Piscinibacter gummiphilus: one gene and its partner. The protein of the gene in region 1 interacts with the protein of each later gene in a pairwise test. Links are inferred from orthologs where the notes say so. Each region holds a gene or a part of one and is shown in the gene's direction. Other genes may lie near its edges. The genes, in order: clpB and A4W93_RS20670.

Evidence for each region.
Region 2: the proteins of clpB (region 1) and A4W93_RS20670 interact in binary tests that used the Escherichia coli proteins (3 or more experiments, as listed by UniProt). The link is inferred for Piscinibacter gummiphilus from one-to-one orthologs.

The regions. Positions count from the first base shown.
Region 1 is NZ_CP015118.1:3,513,554-3,521,597, reverse strand. The notes cover bases 1,570-4,683. They hold clpB (ATP-dependent chaperone ClpB), read left to right. Parts: upstream 1,570-1,886; coding sequence 1,887-4,481; downstream 4,482-4,683. Other genes in these bases: ilvD (dihydroxy-acid dehydratase), read left to right, coding at 4,648-4,683; A4W93_RS15745 (hypothetical protein), read left to right, coding at 1,570-1,837. In the rest of the region: A4W93_RS15765 (molybdopterin molybdotransferase MoeA), read left to right, coding at 1-136; A4W93_RS15760 (MoaD/ThiS family protein), read left to right, coding at 133-384; A4W93_RS15755 (molybdenum cofactor biosynthesis protein MoaE), read left to right, coding at 390-866; fluoride efflux transporter CrcB, read left to right, coding at 863-1,261; more of A4W93_RS15745, read left to right, coding at 1,340-1,569; more of ilvD, read left to right, coding at 4,684-6,507; A4W93_RS15730 (hypothetical protein), read right to left, coding at 6,529-7,179; A4W93_RS15725 (roadblock/LC7 domain-containing protein), read right to left, coding at 7,179-8,044. UniProt on the Escherichia coli protein: Part of a stress-induced multi-chaperone system, it is involved in the recovery of the cell from heat-induced damage, in cooperation with DnaK, DnaJ and GrpE. Acts before DnaK, in the processing of protein aggregates.
Region 2 is NZ_CP015118.1:4,557,468-4,565,206, reverse strand. Bases 3,381-6,189 are described here. They hold A4W93_RS20670 (sulfurtransferase TusA family protein), read left to right. Parts: upstream 3,381-4,571; coding sequence 4,572-4,808; downstream 4,809-6,189. Other genes in these bases: A4W93_RS20660 (NAD(P)-dependent oxidoreductase), read left to right, coding at 5,923-6,189; galU (UTP--glucose-1-phosphate uridylyltransferase GalU), read right to left, coding at 4,906-5,772; A4W93_RS20675 (NUDIX domain-containing protein), read left to right, coding at 4,018-4,575; cysM (cysteine synthase CysM), read left to right, coding at 3,381-4,013. Also shown: A4W93_RS20710 (SDR family oxidoreductase), read left to right, coding at 1-38; A4W93_RS20705 (rhomboid family intramembrane serine protease), read right to left, coding at 53-607; A4W93_RS20695 (hypothetical protein), read left to right, coding at 933-1,175; A4W93_RS20690 (hypothetical protein), read left to right, coding at 1,316-1,558; A4W93_RS20685 (hypothetical protein), read right to left, coding at 1,578-2,972; more of cysM, read left to right, coding at 3,108-3,380; more of A4W93_RS20660, read left to right, coding at 6,190-6,900; A4W93_RS20655 (valine--tRNA ligase), read right to left, coding at 6,842-7,739. UniProt on the Escherichia coli protein: Involved in thiosulfate metabolism.

The DNA.
Region 1 (8,044 bases):
CCGCTTCACGAACCAGGGCTCGGGCGTGCTGACGTCGGCCGTCTGGGGCGACGGCCTGGTCGACAACCCGATCGGCACCGCGATCCAGCGCGGCGACCTCGTGCGCTACGTGCCGTTCTCGGAGTGGTTCGCATGAAGGTCACGCTGAAGTTCTTCGCGTCGTTGCGCGAGGCGCTGGGCGCCGGCGGCCCGCTGGAGGTGCCCGACGGCGCCACCATCGCCGACGTGCGCCGCCTGCTGCAGGCGCGCGACGCCGCCCACGCCCAGGCGCTGGCCGAGGGCAGGGCGCTGCGCTGCGCGCTGAACCAGGCCCTGTGCCCAGAGGGCACGGTGGTGACCGAGGGGGCCGAGCTGGCCTTCTTCCCGCCCGTCACCGGAGGCTGAACGCCATGGCCGCGCCGAGGGTGTCCGTGCAGGAAGCCGACTTCGACCTTGGCGCCGAGGTGGCCGCGCTGCGCGAGGGCGACGGCGGCACCGGGGCCGTGGTGAGTTTCGTGGGCACGGTGCGCGACACCTCCCACGGGCACGACGTGGTGCGGATGGAGCTGGAATACTACCCCGGCATGACGGAGAAGGCCATCGAGGCCATGGTCGACGCCGCCTTCGAGCGTTTCGACATTCGCGGCGCCCGGGTCATCCACCGCGTGGGCGTGCTCGATGCGCGGGCCCAGATCGTGCTGGTGGCCGTCACGTCGGCCCACCGTGGCCAGGCCTTCCAGGCCTGCGAATTCCTGATGGACTACCTGAAGACCCAGGCCCCGTTCTGGAAAAAGGAACACACCGCGGAAGGCGCGCACTGGGTCGACGCCCGGGTGCAGGACGACGAGGCGCTCGCCCGCTGGGGCATCGAGGGAAGGAACGCATGAACGGACAGGTCTTCTCGTGGTGGCAGGTGCTCGCGGTGTCCGCGGGTGCGTCGGCCGGGGCGCTGGCGCGTTGGCAGGCCGGGGTGTGGTTCAACCGGTCGGGCTCGTCGCTGCCGGTGGGCACGCTGCTCGTCAACTGCGTGGGCGGCCTGCTGATCGGCTTCGCCCTCGTCGCGTTCGACCGGGCCCCCAACGACCTGCTGAAGCTGCTGCTGGTCACCGGCTTCCTCGGAGGTCTGACCACCTTCTCGGCATTCTCGGGCGAGTCGCTCGTGCTGCTGCAGCGCGGCGCCTACGGCGCGGCGCTGGTCCACACCCTGGCCCACGTGGCCGGCGCGCTGGTGTGCGCGGCCGCTGGGGCCGCCCTCGCACGGAACTGGTTCACGACCGTGTGACGGGAGCCGTTCGGGTCATGGGACGGTCACACGGGATGTTCACACTCGGCGGCTTCCGGATGAAGACGACACCGCCCGATGGACCGTCACCTGTCACCCCGCAAGACCCCGCTCGCCCGTGAATGGCTGGACGCCCGGGACCACCGGCTCGATCGGGCGCGCCGGGCGCTGCTGATCACGGTGGACGGCCGGCGCAGCGGCCATGAGTTGACAGCGCTGGCCCAGGGGCTGGGCCTCGACCAGGAGGCCATCGCCGACCTGCACCGCCAGGGCCTGATCGTCTGGCCCACGGTGATCGCGGCGCCCGTTCCACCGCCGCCGCCCCCTCCGGCGCCGAAGCCGGCCGCCCCGCAGCCGTCGCTGGCCGCGGCCAAGATGTACGCGATCGACCTCGCCACCCTGATGCTCGGCGGCCGTGACCAGGACCTGCGGGCCCTGGCCACCGAGGTGCAGACCCGCGAGGCGCTGGTCGCCTGGTGCGAGATGGCGGCGCGGGCGGTCGAGACCCATGCCGGCCCCGAGCGGGCGCAGCGGTTCCTGGAGAAGACATCAGGGATGCTTGCGCCGTCCGCTTGAAAACCGGGGCAGTCTCCTCACATGATGAGCAATCGGAGGATTTGCTCACATGCGACTCGACAAACTCACTACCCCGTTCCAGACCGCGCTGTCGGAGGCCCAGAGCCTGGCCGTCACGCGCGACAACCCGTACATCGAACCCGCGCACGTGCTCGTGGCCATGCTCGCCGAGGCCGACGGCCCGAAGGCGCTGCTGCAGCGTGCCAACGTCGACACCGTGGCGCTGCAGCACTCGCTCGAGGGCGAGATCAAGAAGCTGCCCCAGGTGCAGGGCGGCGAGCCCGTGCAGGCCAGCCGCGACACCGGCGCGCTGCTGCAGGCGGCCGACAAGGAAGCCACCAAGCGCGGCGACCAGTTCATCGCGAGCGAGATGTTCATCCTCGCCGCCACCGACAGCAAGGCCTCCATTGGCCAGGTGCTGAAGAACCATGGCCTGACCCGCAAGTCGCTGGAGGCGGCCATCGAGGCCGTCCGCGGCGGCCAGAAGGTCGACAGCGCCGACGCCGAAGGCCAGCGCGAGGCCCTGAAGAAGTACACGCTCGACCTCACCGAACGCGCCCGCCAGGGCAAGCTCGACCCCGTGATCGGCCGCGACGACGAGATCCGCCGCGCCATCCAGGTGCTGCAGCGCCGTTCGAAGAACAACCCGGTGCTCATCGGCGAACCCGGCGTGGGCAAGACCGCGATCGTCGAGGGGCTGGCCCAGCGCATCGTCGCGGGCGAGGTGCCCGACTCGCTGAAGAACAAGCGCGTGCTCGTGCTCGACATGGCGCTGCTGCTCGCCGGGGCCAAGTACCGCGGCGACTTCGAGGAACGCCTGAAGGGCGTGCTGAAGGAAGTGGCCCAGGAAGAGGGCCGCACCATCCTCTTCATCGACGAGATCCACACGATGGTGGGCGCCGGCAAGGCCGAGGGCTCCATCGACGCCGGCAACATGCTCAAGCCCGCGCTCGCGCGCGGCGAGCTGCACTGCATCGGCGCCACCACGCTCGACGAGTACCGCAAGTACGTCGAGAAGGACGCCGCGCTCGAGCGCCGCTTCCAGAAGGTGCTGGTGGGCGAGCCTACCGTCGAGGCCACCATCGCGATCCTGCGCGGGCTGCAGGAGAAGTACGAGGTGCACCACGGCGTGGAGATCACCGACCCGGCCATCGTGGCCGCGGCCGAGCTGAGCCACCGCTACATCACCGACCGCTTCCTGCCCGACAAGGCCATCGACCTGATCGACGAGGCCGCGGCCAAGATCAAGATCGAGATCGACTCGAAGCCCGAGCTGATGGACCGCCTCGACCGCCGGCTGATCCAGCTGCAGATCGAGCGCGAGGCCGTGCGCCGCGAGAAGGACGAATCCTCGCAGAAGCGTTTCGCGCTGCTGGAGGAGGAGATCGCCAAGCTGCAGCGCGAGGCCGCCGACCTCGACGAGATCTGGAAGGCCGAGAAGGCCGCCGCCCAGGGCTCGGCCCACGTGAAGGAGGAGATCGACCGCATCCGCTTCCAGATCGAGGAACTCAAGCGCAAGGGCGACTTCAACAAGGTCGCCGAGCTGCAGTACGGGCGCCTGCCCGACCTGGAGCGCACCCTGAAGGAGGCCCAGGCGAAGGAGCTGAAGAAGGGCGCGTCCGCCGACGGCCGGCCGCAGCTGCTGCGCACGATGGTGGGCGCCGAGGAGATCGCCGAGGTGGTGGCGCGCTCCACCGGCATCCCCGTGGCCAAGCTGATGCAGGGTGAACGCGACAAGTTGCTCCAGATGGAGGTGAAGCTGCACGACCGCGTGATCGGCCAGGACGAGGCCATCACCGCCGTGTCGAACGCCATCCGGCGCTCGCGTTCGGGCCTGTCCGACCCGAACCGGCCGACCGGCTCGTTCCTGTTCCTCGGCCCCACGGGCGTGGGCAAGACCGAACTGTGCAAGGCGCTGGCCGGGTTCCTGTTCGACAGCGAGGACCACCTGATCCGCGTCGACATGAGCGAGTTCATGGAGAAGCACTCGGTGAGCCGGCTGATCGGTGCGCCCCCGGGCTACGTGGGCTACGACGAGGGCGGCCACCTGACCGAGGCCGTGCGGCGCAAGCCCTACAGCGTCGTGCTGCTCGACGAGGTGGAGAAGGCGCACCCGGACGTGTTCAACGTGCTGCTGCAGGTGCTGGACGACGGTCGCCTGACCGACGGCCAGGGCCGCACCGTGGACTTCAAGAACACGGTGATCGTGATGACGTCGAACCTCGGTTCGCACCACATCATGCAGATGGCCGGCCAACCGGCCGAGGAGATCCGCGACGCGGTGTGGGGCGAGCTCAAGCAGCACTTCCGTCCGGAGTTCCTGAACCGCATCGACGAGACCGTGGTGTTCCATGCGCTCGACCGGTCGAACATCGAGTCCATCGCGAAGATCCAGCTCAAGGTGCTGGAGCAGCGCCTCGAGAAGATGGACATGAAGCTCGACGTGTCGCCCGCGGCCCTGACGGAACTGGCGAAGGCCGGCTTCGACCCGGTGTTCGGCGCACGGCCGCTGAAGCGGGCGATCCAGCAGCACCTGGAGAACCCGGTGGCCAAGCTGATCCTCGAGGGGCGGTTCGCGCCGAAGGACGTGATTCCCGTCGACTTCGAGGAAGGGGAGTTCACGTTCAGCAGGGTGGTGCACTGACGCGAGCCGCTCGGCGCCCCGCCACCCCCGTCATCCCGGCGCAGGCCGGGACCCCGTGCCTTCGTTGAGGAGCCCGGGGTCCCGGCATCCGCCGGGATGACGCCTTTTTGGCATTGCGGCGATAATCACTAGTTACGTCCGCAACGCCTCATCCCGAGCCCTCACGATGCCCGTTTACCGTTCCAAGACCTCCACCGCCGGCCGCAACATGGCGGGTGCCCGTTCCCTGTGGCGCGCCACGGGCATGAAGGACGAAGATTTCTCGAAGCCCATCATCGCGGTCGTCAACTCCTTCACCCAGTTCGTGCCCGGCCACGTGCACCTGAAGGACCTGGGCCAGTTGGTCGCGCGCGAGATCGAGGCGGCGGGCGGTGTCGCCAAGGAATTCAACACGATCGCCGTGGACGATGGCATCGCGATGGGCCACGACGGCATGCTGTACTCGCTGCCCAGCCGCGACATCATCGCGGACTCGGTCGAGTACATGGTCAACGCGCACTGCGCCGACGCCATGGTGTGCATCTCCAACTGCGACAAGATCACCCCCGGCATGCTGATGGCCGCCATGCGGCTGAACATCCCCGTCGTGTTCGTGTCCGGCGGCCCGATGGAAGCCGGCAAGACGCGCCTTGCGAACCCCGTCACGAAGCAGATCGAGTTCAAGAAACTCGACCTCGTGGACGCGATGGTGATCGCCGCCGACAAGTCCTACTCCGACGCCGACGTGGCCGAGGTGGAGCGTTCGGCCTGCCCGACGTGCGGCTCGTGCTCGGGCATGTTCACGGCCAACTCGATGAACTGCCTGACCGAGGCGCTGGGCCTCTCGCTGCCGGGCAACGGCACGGTGGTGGCCACCCACGCCGACCGCGAGCAGCTGTTCAAGCGCGCCGGCCGCCGCATCGTCGAACTGGCCCGCCAGTACTACGAGCAGGAGGACGACACGATCCTGCCACGTTCGGTGGGCTTCAAGGCGTTCGAGAACGCGATGACGCTCGACATCGCGATGGGCGGCTCCACCAACACCATCCTGCACCTGCTGGCCATCGCCAGCGAGGCCGGCATCGACTTCACGATGTCCGACATCGACCGCCTGTCGCGCGTCGTTCCGCAGCTGTGCAAGGTGGCGCCCAACACGAACAAGTACCACATCGAAGACGTGCACCGCGCCGGCGGCATCATGGCCATCCTGGGCGAGCTGGACCGCGCGGGCAAGCTGCACACCGACGTGCCCACCGTGCACGCGAAGACCCTGGGCGAGGCGCTCGACCAGTGGGACATCGTCCGCACGCAGGACGAGGCGGTGCGCAAGTTCTACATGGCCGGCCCCGCGGGCATCCCGACGCAGGTGGCGTTCAGCCAGAACACCCGCTGGCCCAGCCTCGACACCGACCGTGCCGAAGGCTGCATCCGCTCGAACGAACACGCGTTCTCGAAGGAAGGCGGTCTGGCCGTGCTCCGCGGCAACATCGCGCTCGACGGCTGCGTCGTGAAGACCGCCGGCGTCGACGAGAGCATCCTCGTGTTCGAAGGCTCGGCCCACGTGACGGAGTCGCAGGACGAAGCCGTCGAGAACATCCTCGCCGGCAAGGTCAAGGCGGGTGACGTGGTGATCGTGCGCTACGAAGGCCCGAAGGGCGGCCCCGGCATGCAGGAGATGCTGTACCCCACCAGCTACATCAAGTCGCAGGGCCTGGGCAAGGCGTGCGCGCTGCTGACGGACGGCCGCTTCTCGGGCGGCACCTCGGGCCTGTCCATCGGCCACTGCTCGCCGGAAGCGGCGGCGGGCGGCGCGATCGGCCTCGTGCGCGACGGCGACCGCATCCGCATCGACATCCCGAACCGCACGATCGACGTGCTGCTGTCCGACGAGGAACTGGCGCGCCGCCGCGCCGAGCAGGACGCCAAGGGCTGGAAGCCGGCCAAGGCGCGTCCGCGTAAGGTGTCGGCCGCGCTGAAGGCCTATGCCAAGCTCGTGATGTCGGCCGACAAGGGCGCCGTGCGCGACCTGTCGCAGCTGGACGACTGACCGGGGGATCCGCCGGCGCGCTCAGCGCGCCGGCAACAGCGCCTTCGCCGCCTCGATGCGCAGCGCGAGGGGCGCCGCGGGATCGTTCATCACCCGCAGCAGGAATTCCCTCGGGTCCGTGGTCGTGCCGGCGGGCGCTGCCGTGCCCGCGGGCGCCGTGGCGGGGGCGGGCACCTCCACCGGCGACAGCGTCGCCCAGGCTTCCGACCAGGCCTCCGGCGTGATGGCCGCGAGCCCCTGGAGCAGGTCGGCCTGCCCGTCCTCGTTGGGCGGGATGTCGAGCCACGGCGTGTCGGCGAACACCGGGGCGAGGTCGCGGGCCACGAAGGCCGACCAGTTGCCCTCGGCATCCACCACGGCCGGCACCACCGGCAGCGCATCGCCCGCGAAGGCCGAGACACGCGCCGGCTTCACGTCGGCCCAGTAGCGCTGGCGCAGGGCGTCGAGGAACGCCAGGCCGTCGGCCTCGGACACCGGCGAGGCCAGGAAGAACCACAGCTGGTATGCATCGGTGCCCGACACGGCGATGGCCGGCGCGGGCAGGTCCAGGTCGAGCTGCACGCCTTGCCAGACCGCCGCCACGAGCTCCCAGTCGGCCGGCCGGCCCAGGGACAGCACGAGGGCGCGGCCCGCGCCGTACAGGCGCTGCTTCTGGGAGGCGAGTCGGGACATCAGCTGGTGGGTTCGTCGAACAGGCTGTCCATTCTGCCGATCTGCAGGCGTGCCAGGGTCAGGTTCGCGTGGGTCTTGTCGAGCACGGCGTGCAGGGCCACGCCCGGGTGCTTGGGCACCCCGCGCAGCACGAGGTGGTGCGCACCGAGCGTGACGGCCGCTTCCGGCAGCGCATGGCCGAGGCCCAGCGTGCGGCTGGCCGTGCCGAGGGCGGCGAGCATCGCGCTGCCGTTGGCCGCGAGTTCCTCCGGGCCCGGGCGCGCGCCGGCGTGCACCAGGGGACGGGCGTTCTGCACGTCGAAGACGCAGCAGCTGACGACCCCGGGCAGGTCGGCCAGCAGGCGCACGTAGCGGCCGAGCGTGGACTCGACGGCCGGCGAGGTGCCGGGCGCCTGGGCGGCCGGGCGCACGGCCGGCATGGGGGTCATCGGCGCCGGTGCGGCGGCGATGGGCGTCGGGGCCGGCGCGGGCGGGGGCGGCGCGGCCGGGCGCCACTGCTCACGCAGCTTGTTCCAGGTGCCGCTGACGAACGACCAGGCGTCGGCCGGGCGGGTCACCTGCGGCGTGGTGCGCACCTGCACGCCGGTGCCGCGTCCGAGCGACATGCCTTCGTGGGCCAGCGTGGCCGACGACGCGAGGGGCAGCAGCAGCACGTTGCGGTTGATCCAAGGGCCCACCACCATGGCCTCGTGCAGCGGCTCGAGCGACGACTTCAGCAGGTGGGCCGGCAGGTCGCCCACCATCAGCACGCCCAGCCGGCTGTACGCGAGCAGCACGCGGGCGATGTCCTGGCGCGTGTGGGTGTCGGCGTCGGTCTCGGTGGTGTAGAGGCGCAGCGACGAACCGTCGCCCGTCGGCAGGTCGA
Region 2 (7,739 bases), 1.0 Mb from region 1 along the record:
TGCGCTACCCGACGGTGCGGGAAGGGCTGGTCGCCTGACGGGCGTTCGGAGCTCAGCGCCGGCCGAACGGCGGGCGGCCGCGCCAGTACTGGATCATCAGGAAGGCGCCGATCATGCCGCCCAGGTGCGCGCTGCGGGCCATGAGGCCGAGCACGAGCGCCAGGGCGCCGAACACCACCACGAAGACCTTCGCCTTCATCGGGATGGGCGGGAACAGCGGCATGATGACCTGGTTCGGGAACATCATGCCGAACGCGAGCAGCAGGCCGAACAGGCCGCCCGACGCACCCACCGTCGGGTTGCCCCATCCCAGGGCCGCGGACAGCGCCAGCTGCGTGAATGCGCCCGTGACGACGCTTGCGAGCCAGAACTGCGTGAACCGCTTGCCGCCCCACACGCGTTCCAGCTCGGCCCCGAACATCCAGAGCCCGAGCGAGTTGAAGAACAGCTGGAACATGTCGGCGTGCAGCACGCTGTACGTGACGATCTGCCACGGCAGGAAGCCGCGGTCGATCGGCCACAGCGCGAGCGCCTGCAGGTTGAGGAGGTACTGCGCGCAGAACATGCCCACGTTGATGAGCAGCAGGGCTTGGGTCACGGGGGGCATCGGGGGCATGCGCGGGGTCCGGAGAAGTCAGCAAAGGCGCTAGGGTACCCGGTTTGCGGATCGGCCCCGGGCGCTCGGGTTCCGACCCGGGCGTGTGGCAGAATGTTCCGTTCCGCTCGCACCGGCCCCGGTGGTGAAATGGTAGACGCGCCGGACTCAAAATCCGGTTCCGCAAGGAGTGTCGGTTCGAGTCCGACCCGGGGCACCAGGGCCAGACCCTGCCACACGCTCCCGCTCCCATACCCTCGTCGCCACCCGGGTTCCACCGGAGACCGTCTTCGCGCGCCTGGTTCATGATGGGGCCATCCATCCACGGGAGACGCTGATGACGAGGATCGCGAAAACGGCCCACGAGATTCATGACGAGGTGGCGCGTCTGGTCCACGAGATTCCCGCCGTGGTCGAGGACGGGGAGGCCGTCGAAGTCGGCTTTCCCGTGCACCTGATCGACCCGCCGGGCGAAGGTCCCAACTGGACGATCGATCACGTGGGCAATGGCCACGCGTACCTCGCCAGCATCCGCGCGGTGATCGCCCAGGCGCAGTCCCAGTGGGACCTGACGCCTTAGGCGCCTGTTCCGGAGCGTGCCGGAACTCACGCCCTCCGCTCGCCTGAACCCCAGGTCCTCCAGCCAAGGGGTTGCGGCGTTTCGCCGATTCGCGGAACCTCGCGCCCCATCGTTGTTGCGAGAAGGCGAAGAGGATTCCGATGTCGTACGAAGTACCCGAGGACGCGACCGCGTTCGTCCACCGTGGCCACGCGGTGGAGATCGTTCTTTCCGATGCCGGAGGCGGGCGTTGGAACTGGTTCCTCCGGATCGACGGCGTCGAGCATTCGCCGGGCGACGTGGGCCCCGCGCCCAACCTGGCCTCGGCCATCCGCGAGGCCCAGGTGGGCGCGCGCTACCTGATCGATTCGGGCGTGGCAGGGGTCGACGCGCGGAAGGCCTGAGCCCCGCGCGCCGTGGCCGTCACTTCACCGCGTCCGCCGGCAGTTCCACCATGTAGGCGTCCACGTCGTCCTTGCTGCCGGTGTTCCAGTTCGAGTTGAACAGCACCTTCGTGAAGTCGCGGCTGACGGTCGCGTGCGGTTCCGTCCAGTACTCGTTGTAGAGCGAGCGGTGGAACGCGAGGTTGAACGTGCGCGGCGAGGCCTTGAGTTCCATCGCGAAGACCTTGTCGTGCATCCACTGCCGGCTGCCGCCGGCGGGAATGAAACCCGCGTAGACCGACACGATCACCCAGCCCGGCTTGTCGTAGCCCTTGCCCGAGATGTGCAGCGCGTTGGTGGTGCCCGCGAGGTAGGTGGGCAGCAGCGCCGTGCGTTCGCCGGTGCGCAGGTTGATCATGAAGAGGTCGCCCTGGGCCGACTGGTAGTCGACCGAGACGTAGAGGTCGTCGCCGTTCGCGCCGATCGCGATGTCGGAGTGCTCGGACTTCGCGAGCAGCTTGCGTTGTTGCGAGAAGTCCCGCGAGTACGCGACCGTGCCGCGCGCGCCGTCGCCGGACACCACGCACCAGTCGCCGCTCGGGCTCATGCTGACGTGGTCGGGGCGGTCGCCGTTCGTGTTCATCGTGCCCACGAGGCTGTCGGTGTCGCGGTCCCACGTGGCCACGCCGAGGGTGCCGAAGTTCACGTCCTCGACCATGAAGCACCAGTAACGCTGGTCGCGCGACGGTGCGCCTTCGGACTTGGTCCACGCCACCGCGGCGGCCGGCCAGCGGGCCTTCAGGCGGGCGCCCAGGTCGCCCACCACGCGCGTGGCGCCGGTGGACACCGTGAGCTCGTTCACCTTCATGCCGACGCCGTTGGTGGGCAGGTAGTAGAGCTTGTCGCCGTCGGTGGCGTGCCACTGCGGCTCGGCATCGCCGCCGGGGCCGGGCAGCACCTTGACGCGCTGCCGCGTGGCGGTCTCGTACAGGTGCCAGCTGCCGTTCAGCGCGTAGGCGAGGTAGTGGGTGCCGGTGGCGTTGAAGGCCTGGCGGCGCGAGTAGTCGTTGCGGGTGAAGCCGGCGACACCGTCGGCCGCGTGGTCGGTGGACCGCACGACACACGTGCCGTACGCGGGTTCCGCGAAGGCCGCGCCCTTCGCGGGCTTGGCGAGCGTGGCGATGGGATCGGTGGTGCGGGTGCCGGACAGCGTGAAGGCGGTGGTGTAGAAGTTCGCGCAAGCCGGGGTGAGGGCGGACGCCGGTGCCGACGGGGGCGCGGAGGCGGGCGGCGCCGCGGCCGGTGGCGACGGTGTCACGGCCGGGGCCGGCGGCGTGGCGGGTGTGTCGGAGCCTCCACCCCCACACCCCGCGGTGGCCAGGCACGCGACGGCGCCCAGCAGCGCGGCCACGTGCCAGTGTTTCGAACGGTCCATCCCTCTCTCCCTGGGTTCCTTTTGTGGAGCGAAGCGTACCGGAGCCGGCGAGGGGGGCGGTAACGAGGTGCAGCCCGAGATTCCGCATGCCGGCCGGGTTCTCCCGCTCCTGCGACAATGGCGGCAGGAGAGCGCATGAAGACCTACAAGACACTCGAAGACTCGATCGGCAACACCCCGCTGGTGCGGCTGGTGCGTGTGCCCGGCGCGGAGAACGACCGGCGCGGCAACGTCATCCTCGGCAAGCTCGAGGGCAACAACCCGGCCGGCTCGGTCAAGGACCGTCCCGCCATCAGCATGATCAAGCGCGCCGAGGAGCGCGGCGAGATCCGCCCCGGCGACACGCTGATCGAGGCCACGTCCGGCAACACCGGCATCGCCCTGGCGATGGCCGCGGCCGTGCGCGGCTTCCGCATGGTCCTGATCATGCCGGAGGACCTGAGCATCGAACGCGCGCAGACCATGAAGGCCTTCGGCGCGGAACTCGTGCTGACGCCCCGCAGCGGCGGCATGGAATACGCCCGTGACCTCGCCGAGCAGATGCAGCGCGAGGGCAAGGGCCGGGTGCTCGACCAGTTCGGCAACCCCGACAACCCGCGCGCCCACTACGAATCCACGGGCCCCGAGATCTGGAAGGACACCGACGGCCGCATCACGCACTTCGTGAGCGCGATGGGCACCACCGGCACCATCACCGGCACGTCGAAGTTCCTGAAGGAGAAGAACCCGGCCATCCAGGTGATCGGCGCGCAGCCGAGCGAGGGTTCGCGCATCCCCGGCATCCGCAAGTGGCCCGAGGCCTACATGCCGAAGATCTACGACCCGACGAACATCGACGAGACCATCGAGGTGAGCCAGGAGAACGCCGAGGACATGGTGCGGCGCCTCGCCCGCGAGGACGGCCTGTTCGCGGGCATCTCCGCGGCGGGCGCCTGCTGGGCCGCGCTCGAAGTCGCCAAGCGGGTCGAGAACGCGACCATCGTGTTCATCGTCTGCGACCGCGGCGACCGCTACCTCTCCACCGGCGTCTTCCCGGCCTGACGCCATGGTCCACGCATTCCACTTCTGCCCCAACTGCGCCACCGCGCTGCAGCGCATCACCGAAGTCGAGGATGGCGGCCCGAAGGAGCGCACGCGTTGCCCGTCCTGCGGCTGGACCCACTGGAACAACCCGACCCCGGTGCTCGCCGCCGTGATCGAGCTGCCCGAGGCGGGCGGCCAGCTGCTGCTGGCCCGCAACGCCGCGTGGCCGCAGAAGATGTTCGGCCTCGTCACCGGCTTCATGGAAGCGGGCGAGACGCCGCAGGAGGGCATCGCCCGCGAGGTGTTCGAGGAAACGGCACTCACCGCCGAGGCCGTGAACCTGGTGGGGGTCTACGACTTCCAGCGCATGAACCAGGTCATCATCGCGTACCACGTCGTGGCGCGCGGCGAGGTGACGCTGTCGCCCGAACTGGCCGAGTACAAGCTGGTGCCGCCCGAGAAGGTGAAGTGCTGGCCCGCCGGCACGGGCCAGGCGGTGGCCGACTGGCTGCGCTCGCGCGGCATCGAACCCCAATGGCTCGAGTGGCCCCCGGCCGGCTCGCCGCGAGAATCGACATGAACGCACCCACCGTCCACAAGGAAATCGACACCCGCGGCATGAACTGCCCGCTGCCCATCCTGAAGGCCAAGAAGGCACTGGCGGACATGCACAGCGGCGACGTGCTGAAGGTGGTGGCCACCGACCCCGGGTCCACGCGCGATTTCCAGGCGTTCGCCCGGCAGACGGGCAACGAGCTGATCGAGCAGACCGCCGAAGGCGGCGAGTTCGTGCACTACCTGCGGCGGCGCTGAACCCCGATGCCCGTCACCCCGGCGAACGCCGGGGCCCACTGCGGGCGGGGCGCGCTGTTCACCGGTGGATCCCGGCGTTCGCCGGGATGACCGTTTTTCAGATCTCGAGCGTGCGCAGGTAGTCGCGGAAGCCCGGGCCCAGCACCGGGTGCTTCAGCGCCAGCTCCACGTTGGCCTGCAGGAACCCCTCCTTGCTGCCGCAGTCGTAGCGCTTGCCTTCGTAGCTGTACGCGAACACCTTCTCGCGGCGCAGCAGGCCGGCGATGCCGTCGGTCAGCTGGATCTCGCCGCCCACGCCGCGCGGCTGGTTGGCGATCTCGTGGAAGACGCCGGGGGTCAGGATGTAGCGGCCGGCCACGCCCAGGCGCGACGGCGCATCTTCCGGCGCCGGCTTTTCCACCATGCGGTTGACGTCCATCAGGCGGTCGTTGATGGCCGTTCCCGCCACGATGCCGTAGCGGCGTGTGTGTTCCGCCGGCACTTCCTGCACGGCGAGGATGGACACGCGCCACTCGTTGTACTGCTCCACCATCTGCTTGAGCACCGGACGATCACCCACCATCAGGTCGTCCGCGAGCAGCACGGCGAACGGTTCGTTGCCCACGAGGCGCTGGCCGCACAGCACGGCGTGGCCGAGGCCCAGGGCCTGCGGCTGGCGCACGTAGATGCACTCCATGTCGTCGGGCTTGACGCTCCGTACCACGTCCAGCAACTCCTGCTTACCCGCCTGTTCGAGGGCTACCTCGAGCTCGAAAGTCATGTCAAAGTGGTCTTCGATGGGGCGCTTGTGCCGGCCGGTGACGAAGATCATCTCCCGCACGCCGGCGGCATAGGCTTCCTCCACGGCGTACTGGATCAGCGGCTTGTCCACCACCGGCAGCATTTCCTTCGGCTGGGCCTTCGTGGCGGGAAGGAAGCGGGTGCCGAGACCGGCCACGGGGAAGATTGCCTTGGTGACTGACATGGTGCGCAGCGTTTCGAGTGGGTGAGTGGACGAGCGGGTGATCAGGTGGGTGAGCGTGGGTCAGCGGTCAGCGACCCAGAAAAAACATTGTGTCATGGCCCGGAACAGGAATCCGGCCCGGCCGTTTTACCGAGACTGCGTGACAACCCTATGGACTTGCTGATCGTCGACACGCTGGACGCGGAAGTCAGGCAGTGGCTCGAGTCGCGGCACACGGTGCGCTACGCACCCGAACTGGCCCAGGACCTGAAGGCCTTCCGCCTCGCCCTGTGCAACGTGCGCGCGCTGATCCTCCCCGCGTCCGTGGCCTTCGGCGCGAAGACCCTGCCGCTCGCCCCCATGATGCGCGCCGTGGGCCGCATCAACAGCGGCGCCGAGAACATCGATGCCGAAGCCTGCCAGCGCGCCGGCATCGAGGTGGTGCGCAGCGCCACCGCCACCGCCCAGGCCGAGGCCGAGTTCATGATCGGCGCCATCCTCTCCATGCTGCGCCGGGTGCCCGTGGAGGGCGCCGACGGCATGCGCGTGGGCCGCGAGCTGGGCGCGTGCACGGTGGGCCTGATCGGCATGCCGCCGGCCGCGCGCGCGATGGCCTCGATGCTGAGCGGCTTCGGCTGCCGGGTGATCGGCTACGAGCCCTCGCTGCACGCGAGCGACGGCGTCTGGGACCGCTGGAAGGTGGCCCCCATGCCGCTGCGCGAACTGATCGAGACGAGCGACGCACTCGCCGTGCAGCTGAACTACTTCACGCGCTACCAGGGCCTGATCGGCGAGCGGCTGCTGCCGTGGTGCAAGCCGAACCAGGTGATGGTGAGCGTGTCCCACTCCGGCGTGTTCGACGAGAAGTCGCTCGCCGACGCACTGCGCAGCGGCCGCATGGCCGCCGGCTGGATCGACAGCCTGGAGCCGGGCGCCCTCGACGAGGGCCGCCCGCTGCACGGCATCGGCAACCTGCAGATCACGCCACGCCTGGCCAGCACCACGCGCGAGTCGCGGCTGCGCAGCGCGTGGGCCGTGGCCCGCCGCATCGACGAGCTGCTCATGGCGACGCCGGTGGCGCCGCCCGAGTTCAGGCCGACTGCGCCAGGCGAGCCGCTTGATCTCGCAGCCGAGCCAGAGTCGCCGTGAAGTCGGCGATGCGCGCGCGCTCCTGATCCACCACCTCGGGCTTGGCCCGGGCCACGAAACTCTCGTTCGACAGCTTGGCCTGCGCCTTGGCGACTTCGCCTTCCAGGCGCGTGATCTCCTTGCCGACGCGCACCCGCTCGGCGGCCACGTCGATCTCGACGTGCAGGGCGAGGCGGGCGTCGCCCACGTTGGTCACCGGCGACAGGCTGGTGGCCGCCACGAACGCGGCCTCGTCGGCCAGCACGTTGACCTCCGACAGCTTCGCCAGCGCCTTCAGCAGCGGCGCCGCGGCGGTCAGGAACTCGCGGTCTCCGAAGGTGTTCAGCGGCACGCGGTTGCCGGGCTGCAACTGCATCTCGCTGCGCAGCACGCGGCAGGCGCTCGCGACCTGCTTCAGCTTGGCCACCCAGGCGTCGGCTTCCGGGTCGATGCGGGACAGGTCGGCCTCGGGGTACTTCGCCGTGACGATGCTCGGGCCCGCGCGGCCGGCCACCGGCGCCACGCGTTCCCACAGCTCGGCCGTGACGAACGGCGTGATGGGGTGCAGCAGGCGTAGCAGCGTCTCGATCGTGCGGATCAGCGTGCGGCGCGTGGCGCGCTGCTGCGCCTCGTTGCCGGTCTGGATCTGCACCTTGGCGATCTCGACGTACCAATCGCAGTACTCATAGGTGAACTGGTACAGCGCGGTGGCGACGTTGTCGAGGCGGTACTCGGCAAAGCCCTTCGCGGTCTCGGCCTCCACGCGTTGCAGCTCGCCGATGATCCAGCGGTCGGATGGGGACAGTTCCACCGGCTTCGACTCGTCGACGCCGCAGTCCTGGCCTTCGCAGTTCATCAGC